4 regions of the Bradyrhizobium sp. McL0615 genome follow, and region 1 is predicted to be linked to each of the others. Evidence: predicted binding sites of a transcription regulator. Region 1 holds the regulator's gene; each other region holds the start of a gene.
What was found. Region 1 encodes LexA, which represses DNA repair genes until DNA is damaged. Its sites were predicted from a motif close to TGTTCNNNNTGTGTTCNG; they were not measured.

Region 2: ACPPVP_RS40675 (DNA recombination protein RmuC) is a predicted target of LexA. The motif match lies at 2,314-2,331, and genes of this name have one in related genera.
Region 3: uvrA (excinuclease ABC subunit UvrA) is a predicted target of LexA. The motif match lies at 2,159-2,176, and genes of this name have one in related genera.
Region 4: ruvC (crossover junction endodeoxyribonuclease RuvC) is a predicted target of LexA. The motif match lies at 2,181-2,198, and genes of this name have one in related genera.

What each region holds. Positions count from the first base shown of each region.
Region 1 covers NZ_CP188254.1:5,256,470-5,260,983, forward strand. Annotated here, with positions in the region: gene glp (gephyrin-like molybdotransferase Glp) at 1-1,140, shown strand, start outside; gene lexA (transcriptional repressor LexA) at 1,353-2,054, shown strand; gene ACPPVP_RS24950 (hypothetical protein) at 2,293-2,712, shown strand; gene ACPPVP_RS24955 (hypothetical protein) at 2,722-3,033, shown strand; gene ACPPVP_RS24960 (ComEC/Rec2 family competence protein) at 3,041-4,514, opposite strand, start outside.
Region 2 covers NZ_CP188254.1:8,432,416-8,436,929, forward strand. Annotated here, with positions in the region: gene truA (tRNA pseudouridine(38-40) synthase TruA) at 1-574, opposite strand, end outside; gene fmt (methionyl-tRNA formyltransferase) at 574-1,506, opposite strand; gene def (peptide deformylase) at 1,664-2,191, opposite strand; gene ACPPVP_RS40675 (DNA recombination protein RmuC) at 2,362-3,570, shown strand; gene ACPPVP_RS40680 (GIY-YIG nuclease family protein) at 3,641-3,946, shown strand; gene ACPPVP_RS40685 (AmpG family muropeptide MFS transporter) at 4,024-4,514, shown strand, end outside.
Region 3 covers NZ_CP188254.1:5,131,826-5,136,339, reverse strand. Annotated here, with positions in the region: gene uvrA (excinuclease ABC subunit UvrA) at 1-2,070, opposite strand, end outside; gene ACPPVP_RS24370 (outer membrane protein) at 2,377-3,114, opposite strand; gene ACPPVP_RS24365 (outer membrane protein) at 3,343-4,107, opposite strand; gene ACPPVP_RS24360 (outer membrane protein) at 4,149-4,514, opposite strand, start outside.
Region 4 covers NZ_CP188254.1:1,334,926-1,339,439, forward strand. Annotated here, with positions in the region: gene ACPPVP_RS06255 (methyl-accepting chemotaxis protein) at 1-1,063, opposite strand, end outside; gene ACPPVP_RS06260 (YebC/PmpR family DNA-binding transcriptional regulator) at 1,263-2,009, shown strand; gene ruvC (crossover junction endodeoxyribonuclease RuvC) at 2,229-2,756, shown strand; gene ruvA (Holliday junction branch migration protein RuvA) at 2,753-3,370, shown strand; gene ACPPVP_RS06275 (cytidine deaminase) at 3,493-3,912, shown strand; gene ruvB (Holliday junction branch migration DNA helicase RuvB) at 3,909-4,514, shown strand, end outside.

The sequences.
Region 1 (4,514 bases):
GTGGCGCTCGATGCCGCGCATCATCGCATCCTCGCGCGCGACGTCGCCGCGCGGCGGACGCAGCCGCCGCAGGCGATGTCGGCGATGGACGGCTACGCGGTGCGCGCGGCGGATGCCGCCGATCTCTCCGCTCGGCTGAAGGTGATCGGGGAGGTCGCCGCCGGCCGCCCGTTCGAGCGCCAGGTGGGCAAAGGCGAAGCGGTGCGGATCTTCACCGGCGGCGTGATCCCTGACAGGGCTGACGCCGTCATCATCCAGGAAGACACGACCGTCGACGGCGATCATATCACCATCACGGAAGCCGCCGTTTCCGGCCGGCATATCCGGCCCGCCGGCGTCGATTTCCGCGAGGGCGACGTGCTGCTCGCGCGCGGACGCCGCCTCACCGACCGCGACCTGTCGCTCGCCGCCGGCATGAACTATCCGGAGCTTGCGGTGCGCCGCCGCCCGAAAGTGGCCGTCCTCGGCACCGGCGACGAGCTGGTGATGCCCGGCATAACCCCCGGTCCCGGCCAGATCGTCTATTCCAACGGCTACGGGTTGCGGGCGCTGGCGCGCGCCGAGGGCGCCGAGGTGGTCGATCTCGGGATCGCCGCCGACACCGTCGCCGACACCGCGCAAGGCATCCGCCGGGCGCGGGAGGCGGATGCCGACATCCTGATCACCATGGGCGGCGCCTCGGTCGGCGACCATGACCTCGTCAAGCGGTCGCTGGAGGCCGAGGGCACGGCGATGGCGTTCTGGCGCATCGCGATGCGGCCGGGCAAGCCGATGATGCATGGCCGGCTCGGCGCGATGCGGGTGATCGGCCTGCCCGGCAATCCGGTCTCCTCCTATGTCTGCGGCTTCCTGTTTCTGGTGCCGTTGATTCGCGCATTATCGGGCCGCGACACCATCCATCATGTGCGCGAAAGCGCCGAACTGGGCCGCGACCTCGCCGCCAACGACCAGCGCGAGGATTATCTTCGGGCCCGCCTCGAAGTGCGCGACGATGGCACGCTGATTGCGGTGCCGGTGACCCACCAGGACTCATCGCTATTGGGGAATCTCGCTGCGGCACGGGCACTTGTGATACGTCCGCCGTTCGCGCCGGCAGCGGCCAAGGGTTCGCCTTGCGAACTGCTCCGGCTGCCGGAATGACACCCTGAACGACGCGCCTGGCGGGGTCTTCGGCCGAAGCCGCAATGCGTTCACCTGAAATTAAGTGGTTGCGGAACACATATCGAACATATAGTGTCCGTTCATGATTTGTTTCGACTGCTAGTGTCTGTGACTGGGAGTTTTGGGGACTCCCGCGATGGGCCCTGGAGATTCGAAACCGAAAGACTGTGCCAACCGGGGGAATGCTCGCGATGCTTACGCGCAAACAGTATGAACTTCTGCGTTTCATCAACGAACGGCTGAAAGAAGCCGGCGTACCGCCCTCCTTCGACGAGATGAAGGACGCGCTCGACCTGCGCTCGAAATCCGGAATCCACCGCCTCATTACGGCACTGGAGGAGCGCGGCTTCATCCGCCGCCTGCCCAACCGCGCCCGCGCCATCGAAGTCATCAAGCTGCCGGAGCTGGCTGCCGCCAGCAATGGCCGTCGCGGCTTCACGCCGAGCGTCATCGAAGGCACGCTCGGCAAGCGAACGGTGAGCACGCCTACTGCCGAGGACGACGGCAACCGCCCGGTGGCCGTGCCCGTGATGGGCCGGATCGCCGCCGGTACGCCGATCGAGGCGCTGCAGACCCGCAGCCACACCATCAGCGTGCCGCCCGACATGCTGGGCTCTGGCGAGCATTACGCGCTCGAAGTGCGCGGCGATTCCATGGTGGATGCCGGCATTCTCGACGGCGACATGGCGCTGATCCAGCGCAACGAGACCGCCGACACCGGCGACATCGTGGTGGCGCTGATCGACGAGGAGGAAGCCACCCTCAAGCGCTTCCGCCGCCGCGGCGCCTCGATCGCCCTGGAGCCCGCCAACGCCGCCTACGAAGTCCGCATCCTGCCGCCGAACCGGGTCCGGATTCAGGGCAAGTTGATCGGGCTTTATCGCAAATACTGACCGATTGGCCTTGCGGACACGACTGCGACGCCCCGGCCTTCGGCCGGGGTTTTTTGTACGCGCATGGAACCAAACTGCGTTAGCGCGTTTGTGATTTAAACGCAGTGCGCCAGCCGCAGAATTGCCTAGAAACAAGAAAACGCTGTGCGCCAAGTCCGCTCTAAATATGTCCACTCTGATAGGGGCCTGTGCCTCCTCCCAGACACGGGTCAGCTATCTCAATTGAGGGAGCCATCCGATGTGTGACTATAGCCTGCATGCTGTGAAGACGCGGCCTGCCGAGGTCGGCGAGACGCTGATCTCCACGACGTTCCGCGGTACATCGACCCGCGGCTTTGCGTCGGAACGCGAACCAGCAGTGGCGGTCTGCATGCTTCCCGGCACCGAACTCGCGTTCGCCCAGGACGTCAGATACGACAACCGCTGGATCTGGACCCGAACCACCGACTGGCGGGTCGGCAAGTTCAACCAGATCGAACCCGAAGTGGCCGATCGCCACCACGATGCGATCGAATTTCCGGACGGAAGCCATGTGCTGGTGACGCAGCTTTGCGAAGGCCAGCGCGCCACCGTGCTGCAATTGCCGGTGACCGAGGGCGAACGTGCGGCGAAGGTGACGGAAGCGGCGCCGCGAACCGAATCCATCGTGACCGGTTAAACGACGCGCATGAGATCCGCCGGTTCAGGCCGGCGGATCATCGTGATATGGTTTTTCGAGAAACCAGGCACCGAGGGGCTGTCGGTGGTCAACAAGGTTACATGGCAAAAAGCCGGACGCGTCAGCGAGCCCGGACGGTACATGTTTCGGTATGGCTGGCTCACCGTCACAGCCGAAGACCTCGCGGTCTGGCAGCGATTCCCGGAGGCGTCGTTCACGCTGGTCAACCTGCCATCGGACCCCAACTCACCCGAGGAGTTTCATCTGGGCGCGTTCGAGATACCGGCAGACCCTTCAAGTCCCTCGCTCGACGAGCATTGAAGGCCGTCTATTCCTCCGCCTGAAGATCGGCCTCGGCCGGGGTGGCGTCCACGGTGCGCGGCGGCACGACACGGGGAGCAAGCACGCTGGCGTCTGTATCGCCGTCGTCGGCCATCGCCGGCGACCAAGGGCGGTCGATCCCTCTCGGCTTCACCGCCTCGACGACAAGTCCCTCACGGCCGCGGCGCAGGGCCATCGCGCCCTGCCGCCGCAGCCGGTCGGCATCGATGACGGACGCCGCGCATGAAGCGGGCGCCTGCCGCAGCGTCACGATGAGTGCCGCGCGCTCGCAATCGTCCGAAAGCGCCTCGGGCCTGAATGCCTGTGCGACCAGGCCGCCGCCGGCGGATTGCATCACGCAGCCAAGATCGTCGCACGAGACGCCCGCGGTGAGCGAGGCGTCAGCCGCGGTTCGCGCGTCGGCATCCGCCGCCAGCCACTCCTTCAGCAGGAAAGAATCCCGGGAGCCTTTCACTGCATGCATCAGATGCAGCCGGCCGTCCTGGCCGCGAACGCCGACATTGCGGCCGTCGGCGGAGATCAAAATATCCGGCTGCGGCACCCTCGCCGCCCACAGCGCCGCCACCAGCACCAGCACGGCGCCCGACCAGCGCAGCGGCGTGCGCAACAGGCCGACCAGGATGATGCCCGCGCTGGCCGCGATCAGCGGGCCGATGCCGAACGCCGGCACCCGGCCGACCGCGCCGGGCAGCGCCGCGACCCATTGCGTCACAAAAATCATCCAGTCGATGCCGATGCCCATGAGCGCCCAGAACACGCCATCGAAGCCGAACGGCATAGCGAGGAGGCCGAGCAGGCCGGCCGGCATCACGACCGCCGACACTACCGGCATCGCTGCCAGATTGGCCAGCACGCCATAGGGCGTGACCCGGTGGAAGTGAAAGGCCGCGTACGGCGTGGTCGCGAGCCCCGCCACCAGTGAGGCCAGCAGCAGCATCGTGAGTTCGCGGCCGCCCCACAGCGCCGCACGCGCGCTCGCGCCATGATCGGGCGTCGCGAACAGGCGCGGCATGCCGATCTGCACCAGCGCGACCAAACCCAGTGTGGCGGCAAACGACATCTGGAAGCTCGGATGCACCAGCGCTTCCGGCGCCACCGTAAGCACGATCAAGGCGGCGACCGCGAGCGTGCGAAACGTGATGGCGCGGCGATCGACCATGACCGCGATCAGCACCACAGCCGTCATGAAGAACGAGCGCTGCGTCGCCACTTCCGCCCCCGACAGCAGCAGATAGAACGCGGCGGCGACGAGGGCTGCTACTGCCGACCATTTCTTGATGGCGTAGCCGACCGTGAGTGCGGGAAACAGCGCCAGCAGCGCCCGCACCGCGAAGAACACGACACCGGCGACGACCGCCATGTGATATCCGGAGATCGAGAGCACATGGCCGAGACCCGAGATGAACATGGCATCGTTCACCGGCTGTGAGATCGCATCGCGACGCCCGGTCAACAGCGCG
Region 2 (4,514 bases), 3.2 Mb from region 1:
ACGAACGCGCCGAAGTGAGGATCGACACCTCGTCGCCTTCCCTGATCACATCGAGCTGATCGAGCGTCTTTTCCGGCGATTTCGCCTGGCATTCGGTGTCGCGAAAGGTCGTGAAATCGTGCTTGCCGAGCAGGCGTTGCGCGGCGATGTGCATCGCGTCCGTATCCATATGGCGCGGCACGCGCCAGCTTCGCTTGATATCGAGCGCGAGGTTGGCGCGGTGGTTGGTGATGCGGTAGCGGTAATGGCGTTTCCTGGCCGAGAAGCGCGCTTCGAAATCGTCGGCGACGATTTCTGCCGAGAGCACACCGATCGGATGCGGGCGCAAATGCGCGTTCAGCCCGTCGCGCAGCCGCCCCGCCGGAAACGGCTTTTCGATATCGCAATGTGCGACCTGCGCCAGCGCGTGCACGCCGGCGTCGGTGCGGCCCGAGCCGTGGACGCGCACGTCCTCGCCGCAGATCGCCTTCACGGCCGTTTCCAGCGCGCCCTGCACGGTCGGCGCGTTGTCCTGGATCTGCCAGCCGGAAAACGGCGTGCCGTCATATTCGATGATGAGCTTGTAGCGGGGCATCAGCCGAGCCGCGTCGACGGCTTGAGCGGCGTCCCGCGCAAGAAATCCGCGGCCTTCATCGGCGCCTTGCCGGCGCGCTGCAGTTCGAGAATCCGGATCGCGCCGTCGCCGCAGGCAATCGTCAGGCGATCGTCGAGCACTTCGCCCGGCGCGCCCGCGCCTTTGGCCGGTTCACAGCGCAAAATCTTGATCCGCGCCGGCTCGCCATCGGGGGCGATCTCGCACCAGGCGCCGGGAAACGGCGACAGGCCGTGAATATGCCGCAGCACTTCGCGCGCCGGCCTGCTCCAGTCGATCCGCGCCTCGGCCTTCTCGATCTTGGCGGCATAGGTCACGCCGTCCTCGCTCTGTTTGCTGAGCCGCAGCCCGCCGCGCTCAAGCCCGCCCATCGCACGCACCATCAGATCGGCGCCGAGCGGCGCCAGTGCATCATGCAGGTCGGCGGCGGTCATGGTGTCCGTGATCGCGAGCCGCTCCGCCATCGCGACGTCGCCGGTGTCGAGGCCTATATCCATCTTCATCACCATCACGCCGCTCTCGGCGTCGCCGGCCATGATCGCGCGGTTGATGGGCGCGGCGCCGCGCCAGCGCGGCAGCAGCGAGGCGTGCAGGTTGAAGCAGCCGAGCGGCGGCGCATCCAGAATAGCCTGCGGCAGGATCATGCCGTAGGCGACGACGACGGCCGCATCGGCATGGTGTCCACGAAATTCCTCGAGCGCCTCCGGCGTCTTCAGCGTCGTCGGCGTCAGCACCGGAATCCCGAGCCGCCGCGCCTCCTGCTCGATCGGCGTCGGCTGCAGCTTCATGCCACGCCCGGCCGGCTTTGGCGCACGGGTGTAGACGGCTACGACCGTATGGCCGTGGGCCACGAGTTCAAGCAGCGTCGGCACCGCGAAATCGGGCGTGCCCATGAAGATCAAGCGGAGCGGCATGAGGCGGACGAACCCATTGTGAGCTAGGTCTATCCGTCATGCCCGGGCTTGTCCCGGGCATGACGGTCTTCCTTCTGGCACGAAGAACGTGGATGGCCGGGACATCTAGCGCGAAGACGCGCTTCTGCCCGGCCATGACGGCTGCGAGAATCGCAAATTACTCCGCCGCGCGCTTGGCGGCCTTGGTAAACTTCTTCATCACCCGGTCGCGCTTCAGCTTCGACAGATAGTCCACGAACAGCACGCCGTTGAGGTGGTCGATCTCGTGCTGGATGCAGGTGGCGAACAGCCCGTCGGCGTCCTCCTCGTGCACCTTGCCGTCGAGATCGGTGAAGCGGATGCGGACCTGCGCCGGGCGCTCGACCTCCTCGTAATATTCCGGGATCGAGAGGCAGCCCTCCTCATAGACCGACAATTCCTCCGACGACGAGATGATTTCCGGATTGATGAAGACCCGCGGCCTCGGCTTGGTTTCGCCGTCCTCGTCCTTCTTGGCGAGGTCCATGGTGATCAGCCGCAAGGGTTGCGCGACCTGGATCGCCGCCAGCCCGATGCCGGGCGCGTCGTACATGGTCTCGAACATGTCGTCGGCGAGCTTGCGGATCTCCGTCGTCACCTTCTCGACGGGTTTGGAGACCAGCCGGAGCTGCTTGTCCGGCAGGATGATGATTTCTCTAAGGGCCATAGCGCGCGATTTAAGCTGCTGATTTGTCGCGGTCAATGCGCCGGGGTGCCCGTTAAGGCGGCCTTAACCATGATTTTTAAGGCGGTGTTAACCATGAAAATTAACCCGGCATTTACCATAAATGTTCCCTCTTCGTTCGCGAAAGCCGGCGAATCGGGCTACAAGGCCGCATGAACGAAATTCTTTTGATTGTCGGCGACCTTCCGATTCACGTGGGCGAGGCGCTGATCGGGTTCGGCGCGCTGGCTCTGGTGCTGCTGCTGGTAATCGCCATCATCATCGCCCGCTCCGGCCGCCGGGGCGCGGAATTGGCGATGGCCCAGGCGATTCGCGCCGACGAGCTGGAGGAGCGCCTGAGCGAGATGCTGCGGGCGCAGAGCGAGTCCACCGGCCGGGTCGATGCCATGGCGCAGGCGCTGGTGGGCCGCCAGTCCGAGATGACGCGCGCGGTCAATGAGCGGCTGGATTCGGTGACGCACCGCGTCGGGCAGTCGATGGAAGCGACCACGCGCCACACCATGGATAGCCTGCGCGTGCTGCACGAGCGGCTCGGCATCATCGACAATGCGCACAAGAACCTGACCGAACTGACGTCGCAGGTAACGACGCTGCGCGACGTCCTTGCCAACAAGCAGTCACGCGGCGCCTTCGGCCAGGCGCGGATGGAAGCGATCGTGCAGGACGGCATGCCGCAAGGCTCGTACGAATTCCAGTACACGCTCTCGACGGGGAAGCGCCCCGATTGCGTGGTGTTCCTGCCCGACCAGCGCCCGCTCTGTATCGATGCGAAATTTCCGCTGGAGGCGATGACCGCGCTGCACGACGCGCGCAGTGATGAGGAAAAGAAATTCGCTACCCAACGCCTGCGCAACGACGTGATGAAGCATGTCAGCGACATCTCGGAAAAATATCTGATCACCGGCGAGACCCAGGACACCGCCCTGATGTTCGTGCCGTCGGAATCGGTTTACGCCGAAATCCATGACGGCTTTGACGACGTGATCCAGAAGGCCTACCGCGCCCGCGTCGTGCTGGTGTCACCCTCGCTGCTCATGCTGGCGATCCAGGTGATGCAGCAGATCCTCAAAGACGCGCGGATGCGCGACGCCGCCGACCAGATCCGCACCGAGGTGCTCAACCTCGGCGACGACCTCGGCCGCCTGCGCGAGCGCGTGCTGAAGCTGCAGAAGCATTTTGGCGACGTCAACGAGGACGTGCGTCAAATCCTGATCTCCGCCGACAAGATCGAAAAGCGCGCCGGTCGGATCGAGGAACTCGATTTCAGCAAGACCGACGCGCCGGTGGAAGTGCCCCGCTTCGTCAAGAGCGAAACGCCCGAACTGTTCCCCGTGCCGCGCAAGCTGCAGGCGGGGGAGTAGTAGGGCGCCTGCAGCCACACATCAAACTGTCATCGCCCGGCTTGACCGGGCGACCCAGTATTCCAGAGACATGGGAGCACGCAGCTACTACGTCTACATTCTCTCCAGCCGTATCGGCGGCACGCTCTACATCGGCGTGACGAACGATCTGGTCCGGCGCGTCGGTGAGCACAAGTTGAAGATGGCGGAGGGGTTCGCCAAGAAGCACGAGGTCACTAGGCTGGTCTATTTCGAAGCCTTCGACCATATTGAGCATGCGATCCAACGCGAGAAGAGACTTAAGAAATGGACGCGAGCATGGAAAATCGCACTAATCGAGAAACAAAATCCGGATTGGATCGATCTTTACCCTGAGATAGCCGGGGGTGGCGGATAGGCCTCTGGGATACTGGGTCGCCCGGTCAAGCCGGGCGATGACAGTCTTTTTGTTGCAGAATCTGCTAACACCCCTCCATGACCGCTCCAGAATCCGCCTCCGCTTCACTCGAAAAAACCGCCACCACCGCCCCCTCCTGGCGCGAGAGCCTCGCCGTGTATCTCCAGCCGCGCGTGCTGATCGTGTTGATGCTCGGGTTCTCCTCGGGGCTGCCGCTCGCCCTTTCCGGATCGACCCTGCTGGTGTGGATGCGCGAGTCCGGCGTCGATCTCGGCACCATTGGGCTGTTTGCGCTGGTCGGCACACCCTACACGCTGAAATTCCTGTGGGCGCCGTTGGTCGATGCGCTGCATGTGCCGCTCTTCACCCGAGCGCTCGGCCGCCGCCGCGGCTGGCTGGTGTTTTCGCAGTTGCTCCTGATCGGAGCGATCCTGTTGCTGGCGCTGACGGACCCGGCGCGCTCGCCGCTGTTCGTGGCGCTCGGCGCGCTGCTGGTCGCGACGATGTCGTCCACCCAGGACATCGTAGTCGATGCGTTTCGCGTCGAGAGCCTGCCCGAAAGTGAGCA
Region 3 (4,514 bases), 120 kb from region 1:
CGTGTCGATCAGGAGCGTCGACTTGCCGCCGCCGGAGACGCCGGTGACGCAGGTGAACAGCCCGAGCGGAATTTCCGCCGAGACGTTTTTCAGATTGTTGCCGCGGGCGTTGACGACCTTGATGGTTCGCCGGTGGTTCGGCGGCTTGCGCTCGGGGATCGCCACCGACATCTCGCCGGTGAGGTATTTGCCGGTCAGCGATTTCGGGTTCTTCATGATCTCGGCGGGCGTGCCCTGTGCCACGATGTGGCCGCCATGCATGCCGGCGCCAGGGCCGATGTCGAGCACGTAATCAGCTAGGCGAATGGCGTCCTCGTCATGCTCGACCACGATCACGGTATTGCCGAGGTCGCGCAGCCGCTTCAGCGTTTCCAGAAGCCTGGCGTTGTCGCGCTGGTGCAGGCCGATCGAGGGCTCGTCCAGCACGTAGAGCACGCCGGTCAGCCCCGAGCCGATCTGGGAGGCGAGGCGGATGCGCTGGCTTTCGCCGCCGCTCAATGTGCCGGAGGCGCGCGCCAGCGTGAGATAATTCAGGCCGACGTCGAGCAGGAAGGACAGCCGCTCGCGGATCTCCTTTAGCACGCGCCCGGCAATCTCGTTCTGCTGCGTGTTGAGCGCCTTCGGAACGGTCTCGAACCATTCGCCGGCGCCCTTCACCGAGAGTTCGGAGATTTCGCCGATATGCTTGCCACCGATCTTGACGCACAGCGCTTCGGGCTTGAGGCGATGGCCATGGCATCCCGCGCAGGGGATGTCGGAGAAATACTTTGCCAGCTCCTCGCGCGCCCATTCGCTCTCGGTCTCGCGGAAGCGGCGCTCGAGGTTGGTGATGACGCCCTCGAACGGCTTCTTGGTGTCGTAGGAGCGGACGCCGTCCTCATAGGAGAACTTGATCTCGTCGTCGCCGGAGCCGTGCAGCAGCGCGGCCTGCGTCTTCTTCGGCAGGTCTTTCCACTTGGTGTCGAGCGTGAACTTGTAGAACTTGCCGAGCGCGGTCAGCGTCTGGATGTAATAGGGCGAGGACGACTTTGCCCACGGCGCGATCGCGCCCTTGCGCAAGGTCATCTCCTTGTCGGGAATGACGAGGTCCTCGTCGATATGCTGCTCGACGCCGAGGCCGCCGCAGGCCGGGCAGGCGCCATAGGGGTTGTTGAACGAGAACAGCCGCGGCTCGATCTCGGGAATGGTGAAGCCGGAAACCGGGCAGGCGAATTTTTCCGAGAAAAGAATTCGCTCGGGCCCGCTCTTGTCGTGGATTTTTGCGGTCTTCTTGTCGGACTTCTTCTCGTCCGCCGCAGCCGCCGGCGCGTCGGCATATTCGATCACGGCGAGGCCTTCGGCGAGCTTCAGCGCGGTCTCAAAACTTTCGGCGAGGCGCTGGCCGATGTCGGGGCGGACCACGATGCGGTCGACCACCACGTCAATGTCGTGCGGGAATTTCTTGTCGAGCGTCGGCGCTTCGGCCAACTCATGGAAGGTGCCGTCGATCTTGACGCGCTGAAAGCCTTTCTTGAGGTATTCGGCGAGCTCCTTCTTGTACTCGCCCTTGCGGCCGCGCACGACCGGGGCCAGTAGATAGAGCCTTGTGCCTTCGGGCAGCGCCAGCACGCGGTCGACCATCTGCGAGACAATCTGGCTTTCGATCGGCAACCCCGTGGCGGGCGAATAGGGCACGCCGACGCGCGCCCATAGCAGGCGCATATAGTCGTAGATCTCGGTGACGGTGCCGACGGTGGAGCGCGGGTTCTTCGACGTAGTCTTCTGCTCGATCGAGATCGCGGGCGACAGGCCGTCGATCTGGTCGACATCCGGCTTCTGCATCATCTCCAGGAACTGGCGCGCATAGGCCGAGAGCGATTCGACGTAGCGGCGCTGGCCTTCGGCATAGATGGTGTCGAAGGCGAGCGAGGATTTGCCGGAGCCGGAGAGGCCGGTGAACACGGCGAGCTTGTCGCGCGGTATCTCGACATCGATGTTCTTGAGATTGTGCTCGCGCGCACCGCGAATGGTTATCGCGCGCGATGCGGAGCCGGCGTTAGGTTGGCGCTTCGCCCTGAGCACTTCATCCATATCGGCATTTCCAGACGCGTGCGGAGACGCGCCAAGTTGGGCGCGCATTGCCCGTGAGAGCCGGGATCAGGCGCCGATGATTGAAAGTCGGAACATAGGAAGAACGATGAGGGATTTCCAGTGCCGCGTGCGAATCATCAACGGATTAGTTGGGCCATAGCGTTTTCGAGCGAAGTTGGGACCGGGTCGCGTGAAGAAAACGCGTCAAGCAAGCTTTTTGGCAGCAGCAGTCAGCAGTGCGGCACAAAAAAAGGCCGGCGCAAGGCCGGCCTTTTCTCAATTTTGGGAACTCAGATGACGCGGAGATCAGTACGCGCCGAACTTGTAGTTGATGCGAGCGGTGACGAGATCAATGTCCTGACGGATACGGTTCTGGGCAAACGATGCGCCAGCCGGGATGATGGCGCCGTTGCTCACGAAGTTATAGGTCTTGTCCTGCATGAACAGGTGATTGTATTCGATGCCGGCCGACCAGTTCGGGGCGAAGCCATATTCCAGGCCGACGCCGACCACGCCACCCCAACGGGTGTCATCGACGCTGTTGACGACCTGGGCACCGGTGGCGGTCGCGAGCATACGGTAGCGATCGGAGGTCACGGCGGCGCCGCCCTTGAGGTAGAACAGGACGTTGTTTGCGGCGTAGCCGACCTGACCCGTGAACAGTCCGAAGGCATCGACACGCGTCTCGTTGGTGAACGCCGCAGCAAGCGGGATCACATTGCTGCCCTTGAAGTCAGCCCAGTTGCCCTGCGCTTCCACGCCGAACACCCACGAAGCAGCCTGCCAGCGGTAGCCGATCTGACCACCGACGGTGCCGCCGGTTGCGTCATGGCTGCCCATCGGGAAAACGACGCCGAAGGTCTCATCCCAGCTATTGCGGCTCGATCCCCAGCCGCCGTTAACGCCGGCGTAGAAGCCGCCCCAGTTGTACATCGCAACCGCGACGGGCGCCTTGGTATAGGGCCGTGCGGCAAGATCGGCGCCGACCGCAGGGGCGACCCCAAGCGCGATCAAGGCGGTCGTCGTCAGCAAAATTTTCTTCACGTTTCTCTTCCTTTCGGCGTGTCCCACGCAACTGTCGGAGCAGTCAATTTCAGGTTGCCTGCGCATATAGCGCAAAGTCACCGCAAAATGCTGTCGCCGAAAAACCACATCGGCGGCGAAAGTGGGTAATATGCAACCGCCGCGGGTGCGCGCTATCCGGCAGTACAACCAAAACGAAAAGGCCGGCGTGACGCCGGCCTTTTTGCATTCAATGCGCGCGGAGCGCGGTCAGTATTTCGCGATGACGGGGCCGCCGAATTTGTAGCTGACGCGTGCGGTGACGATGTCGACGTCCTGACGAATGCGATCGGTGCGCGAGAATCCGCCGCCGTTGAACGTGAAGCTGTTGTCGCGCGAGCCCATGAAGCCGTGCACGTAATCGACGCCGAGCACGATATTGGATGTCACGCCGAAGTCGAGGCCGGCGCCGACCGCGCCGTTCCAGCGTGTCTCGCTCGCATGGTCGAACACGAAGCCGGTGGCGGTGATGAAGCCCTCATACTTGTCGTTCACGCCCATGACGCCGCCTTTGACGTAGAACAGGACGTTGTTCCAGGCGTAGCCGACCTGGCCGGTGAACAGGCCGATGGCATCGATCTTCGAACGGTTGGAGCCGCCGCCGCCCACGAGCAGGCTCGGACCATTGGACCCGCTCAGATCGGCCCAGTCACCCTGCGCTTCGACGCCGAACACCCATGCGCCGGTTTGCCAGCGATAGCCGAACTGGCCGCCGGCCACGGCGCCAGACGCGGTGTGGCAGCCTTCGGATACGGGCGGGACCACCGGTGCGCCGAGAATGTTCGTCACGATGTCCCAGCACTTGCCGCTCCAGCCACCGCCGCCGTTGAGGCCGACATAGAACCCGCTCCAGTCGTAAACGGCGGCAATCATCGGGGCTTTGGTGTAGGGGCGCGCTGCAAGATCCGCAGCGGAAGTGGGCGCAGTCAGGCCAAAGGCGATCAGACCGGTGGCGGCGAACAGCGGCTTTTTCAAGAGGCGGGACCTTTCGGTATTTCGTTTGCTGAAAGCGATATTCAGTACTTCGCGATGGCCGGGCCGCCCCAGCGATAATTGATTCGTATCGTTGCCATGTCGACGTTCTGATGAATGTCGTCGGCGCGCGAGACGGCAATGGCCGTTGCCGGGAACGTAACGTTGCGGGTGCCCATGAACAGATGGTCGTATTCAACGGCAACGGACCAGTTCGGCGCAAAACCGATTTCAATTCCGGTCCCGACAGCGCCGCCCCAGCGGGCTTCGCTCGTTTGATTATATTCGACGCCGGTTGCGGTGAAGAAGGTGCTGTATTTGTTGTCGGTGACCGCAGCGCCACCCTTCACGTACCAAAGAACGTTGTTCCAGGCGTAGCCGACCTGGCCGGTGAATAGGCCGATGGCGTC
Region 4 (4,514 bases), 3.9 Mb from region 1:
TGCCGCCTAAGGAAATTTCGTAGACCGGTGCTGATATCACCCCGCGCGGGACGGCAATTTCGATCTTGAGGCTGCAAGGCAGCCTTTGGTCCTTGCGGCGGTCCTGGCGGTCACCTGTTTTCTCTCCCTGCCGCAGCAGCACGGCGCAGCGCGCCTTGAGCTTCTGCGCAAACGCGGTGACGGCCCGGCCGGCCGTGGCGACGCTTTCGCCATGGACCTCGGCTTCCTTGGTCGCATGATCGATTTCGGTGGCGCTGTTGCCGACCGATACGATGAAGCTGGATGCGGAGGCTGCATTGTCGGCCATCTCGCCGGTGGTTGCGTTCTGCTCGGCGACCGCGCCGTTGACGTTGTCGAACACCGGGCGGATCGCCTCGATCGCCTGCGAGATACGATGCACGGCGTCGACCGAGCCCGCGGCGTCACGCTGCAGCGCCTCGATCTTCTTGGTGATCTCTTCCGTCGCGTGCTGGGTCTGCACCGCGAGCGCCTTTACTTCGGTGGCAACCACCGCAAAGCCCCGTCCGGCCTCGCCGGCGCGTGCGGCCTCGATGGTGGAATTGAGCGCCAGCAGCGTGGTCTGCCGCGCGATCTGCGCGATCAGGTTGACGACGTTGCTGATCGCCGCCGAGGATTCCCGCAAGCGATCCACATTGGCGCTGGCTTCGCGGGCGGCGTCGCTGGCCTGGTCGGCGAGCTTGCCGGCGTCGCGCACCTGCGCGCCGATCCCCTGCGCCGACTGGGTGAACTTGTCGGCGGCGTGCGAAAAGGTCGTGGCGGTGCCCTGTGCGGCGCTGGTTCGGTTGGTCAGGGCGTCGGTGCGCTGGCGGATGGTCGACAGCGTCGCAGCCGTGGCCTCGGCGCCCCCGGCAACCGAGTTGGCCGCGCGTTCGAGCTGGCGGATCATCGCGCCGAGCTCGAGTTCCAGAAGCTCGAGGATCGCCTTGGCCGAATCGCCATCGGCGGAAGCGGTCTCCGTCGCGTGGGCGACCGTCTGGGCCTTGGGCTGGGCGGCCGGCAACGCCGGCTCCGGCACCCGTTTTTTGAACAAACCGAAGGCCATAACGTCTCTTAAAAGTTGAAGATCGGTGCGAAATCCTCTCATCCGAGCATGAAGTCATGGTTAACAAGTGCCTGATATTCCGGCAGACGGCAGTACTTGCATACCCTCATAGCTCGCAAATCTTTGATTTCGGCCGATTGGCGGCCTATAAGGCCGCGCTTCACCCGCATCCCTCCCGGACGAATCCAAGAGACCCTGCATGGCCGGCCATTCCCAGTTCAAGAACATCATGCACCGCAAGGGCAAGCAGGATGCCCAAAAGTCGAAGCTGTTTGGCAAGCTGGCGCGGGAAATCACGGTGGCGGCCAAAATGGGTCAACCCGATCCGGCGATGAACGCCCGGCTGCGCGCGGCGATCATTTCCGCCCGCCAGGAAAACATGTCGAAGGATTCGATCGAGCGCGCCGTGAAGAAGGCCAGCGGCGGTGAGGGCGAGAGTTACGACGAGATTCGCTACGAAGGTTACGGCCCCGGCGGCGTTGCGGTCATCGTCGAGGCGCTGACGGATAATCGCAATCGCGCCGCCTCCGACATCCGCTCCTACTTCACCAAGTCGGGCGGCAATCTCGGCGAAACCGGCTCGGTCGCCTTCATGTTCGACCGCACCGGCATCATCGAATATGACGCCAGCAAAGCCTCCGACGACGCGATGCTGGATGCCGCCATCGAAGCCGGCGCCGACGACGTGATATCAAGCGAAAGCGGCCACGAGATCTACGCCTCGCAGGAAACCTTTCGCGAGGTTGCCAAGGCGCTGGAAGCGAAATTCGGCGAGGCCCGCAAGGCGGCGCTGACCTGGAAGCCGCAGAACACGATCGCAGTCGATGACGAGACCGGTGAGAAGCTGTTGAAGCTGATGGACCTCTTGAACGAGCACGACGACGTCCAGAACGTCTACGCCAATTTCGAGATTTCGGACGCGCTGGTCGCCAAGATGGGCGGGTAGCGGCGACGCGTCGCCGTCGGCCCCATACTCCGCTGTCTTCGCCCGGCTTGACCGGGCGATCCGGTATTCCGGAGGCCGTGGTGATTGTGCCGAGAAGCCGCGGTGTACTGGATCCCCGCCTTCGCGGGGATGACATGCGGGGGCCACGATAGCTCCGGGGCAGGGGATTTCCGTTCTCTTTATGTTTCGTTCACCCGGCTCTGGCGTTATCACTACGCCATGACATCCCCACCGATTCGCCAACCCGTCCGGATCATCGGCATCGACCCCGGTCTGCGCCGCACCGGCTGGGGCGTGATCGAGACCGAGGGCAACCGCCTCATCTTCATCGGCTGCGGCTCGGTCGAGCCGCCAGACGATCAGCCGCTGGCCAGCCGCCTGCTGGCGATCCATGAGGGGCTCGCTGCCGTGCTCGGCGATTTCAGGCCGGCGGAGGCCGCGGTCGAGCAGACTTTTGTGAACAAGGACGGCGTCGCCACGCTGAAACTCGGCCAGGCGAGGGGCGTTGCCATGCTCGGGCCCGCGATGTTCGGCATATCGGTTGCGGAATACGCGCCCAACCAGGTGAAGAAGACCGTGGTCGGCGCTGGTCACGCCGACAAGAACCAGATTGCCGTCATGCTGAAGATCCTGCTGCCGAAAGCCGAGCCGAAATCTGCTGACGCCGCCGACGCGCTGGCGATTGCCATCACGCACGCCCATCATCGCGGAGGCGTAGCGCTGCGGCTGAAGGTCGCCAACCTATGATCGGCAAGCTGAAAGGCCTGATCGATTCCTACGGCGAGGACTATGTGATCCTCGACGTCGGCGGCGTCGGCTATCAGGTGCATTGCTCGTCGCGCACGCTGCAGGCGCTGCCGTCGCCCGGCGAGGCCGCTGTCCTCTCGATCGAGACTTACGTGCGCGAGGACCAGATAAAACTGTTCGGCTTCCGCACCGACACCGAGCGCGAATGGTTTCGCCTGCTGCAGACCGTGCAGGGCGTCGGCGCCAAGGTCGCACTCGCGGTGCTCTCGACGCTGCCGCCGGCCGAACTCGCCAACGCGATTGCGCTGCGCGACAAGGCCGCGGTGTCGCGCACGCCGGGCGTCGGCCCAAAAGTCGCCGAGCGCATCGTCACCGAGTTGAAGGACAAGGCGCCGGCGTTCGCCAATGTCGATCCCACCGTGGTGCATCTTGCCGGCGCAATCGACGATCACCGCGCGCCGCGCCCGGTTTCGGATGCGATCTCCGCGCTGGTCAATCTCGGCTACGGCCAGCCGCAGGCGGCGGCCGCGATCGCCGCGGCCTCGCGCAGTGCCGGCGAGAAGGCCGAGACCGCGCAGCTGATCCGGCTGGGATTGAAGGAATTGTCGAAATGAATGTCGAGACCGTAGGGTGGGCAAAGCGAAGCGTGCCCACCATCTGATATAGGGAGATGGCGGGCACGGCCCAAAGGCCTTTGCCCACCCTACGATCTGACTAAAGGAACGCATTCTCCACCATGCTGAGCAACAAGGACGAGGAACTGATCGCCGCCGCCATCGAAGCCATCACGCTGCGCTATCGCTACGACTGGCAGGAGGTCGGCGCCGCCATGCGCACCCGCGATGACCGGATTGTGACAGGTGTGAGTATCGACGCCTATATCGGCCGGATCGCGGTCTGCGCCGAGGCGATCGCCATCGGCCGCGCCATCACCGAAACCGGCGACCACGGCATTGAAACCATCGTCGCCGTGCGTCACCCCAAGCCCGGCGAGCCCGGCAAGATCGCGGTGGTTTCGCCCTGCGGCATCTGCCGCGAACTGATCCACGACTATGACGCCGGCGCGCGGGTCATCGTCCCCGACAACGGCAAAGCGCCGAAAGTCGTGACCATCGGCGAACTCCTGCCCAACAAATATAAACGGGGCAGCGAGTGAACACGCCCTCCCGCATCGTCACCCCCGAGCGCCGTTCCGACGATGTCGGCGACACCGCGCTGCGTCCGCAATTACTGTCCGAGTTCGTCGGGCAGGCGCAGGCGCGGAAAAACCTCTCGATCTTCATCGAGGCCGCGCGCAAGCGTAACGAGGCGCTGGATCACGTGCTGTTCGTGGGCCCCCCGGGCCTCGGCAAGACCACGCTGGCGCAGATCGTGGCGCGCGAGCTCGGCGTCGGCTTTCGCGCCACTTCGGGTCCCGTCATCGCCAAGGCCGGCGATCTCGCGGCACTGCTCACCAATCTCGAAGAGCGCGACGTGCTGTTCATCGACGAAATCCATCGCCTCAGTCCGGCGGTCGAGGAAGTGCTGTACCCTGCGATGGAGGACTTTCAGCTCGACCTCATTATCGGCGAGGGTCCTGCGGCGCGCTCGGTCAAGATCGACCTGGCAAAATTCACCCTCGTCGGCGCTACCACGCGTGCCGGCCTGTTGACCAATCCGCTGCGCGACCGTTTCGGCATTCCGATCCGCTTGAATTTCTACACCGAGGAAGAGCTGGAGAAGATCGTCACCCGCGGCGCCCGCGTGCTCAATATCGGC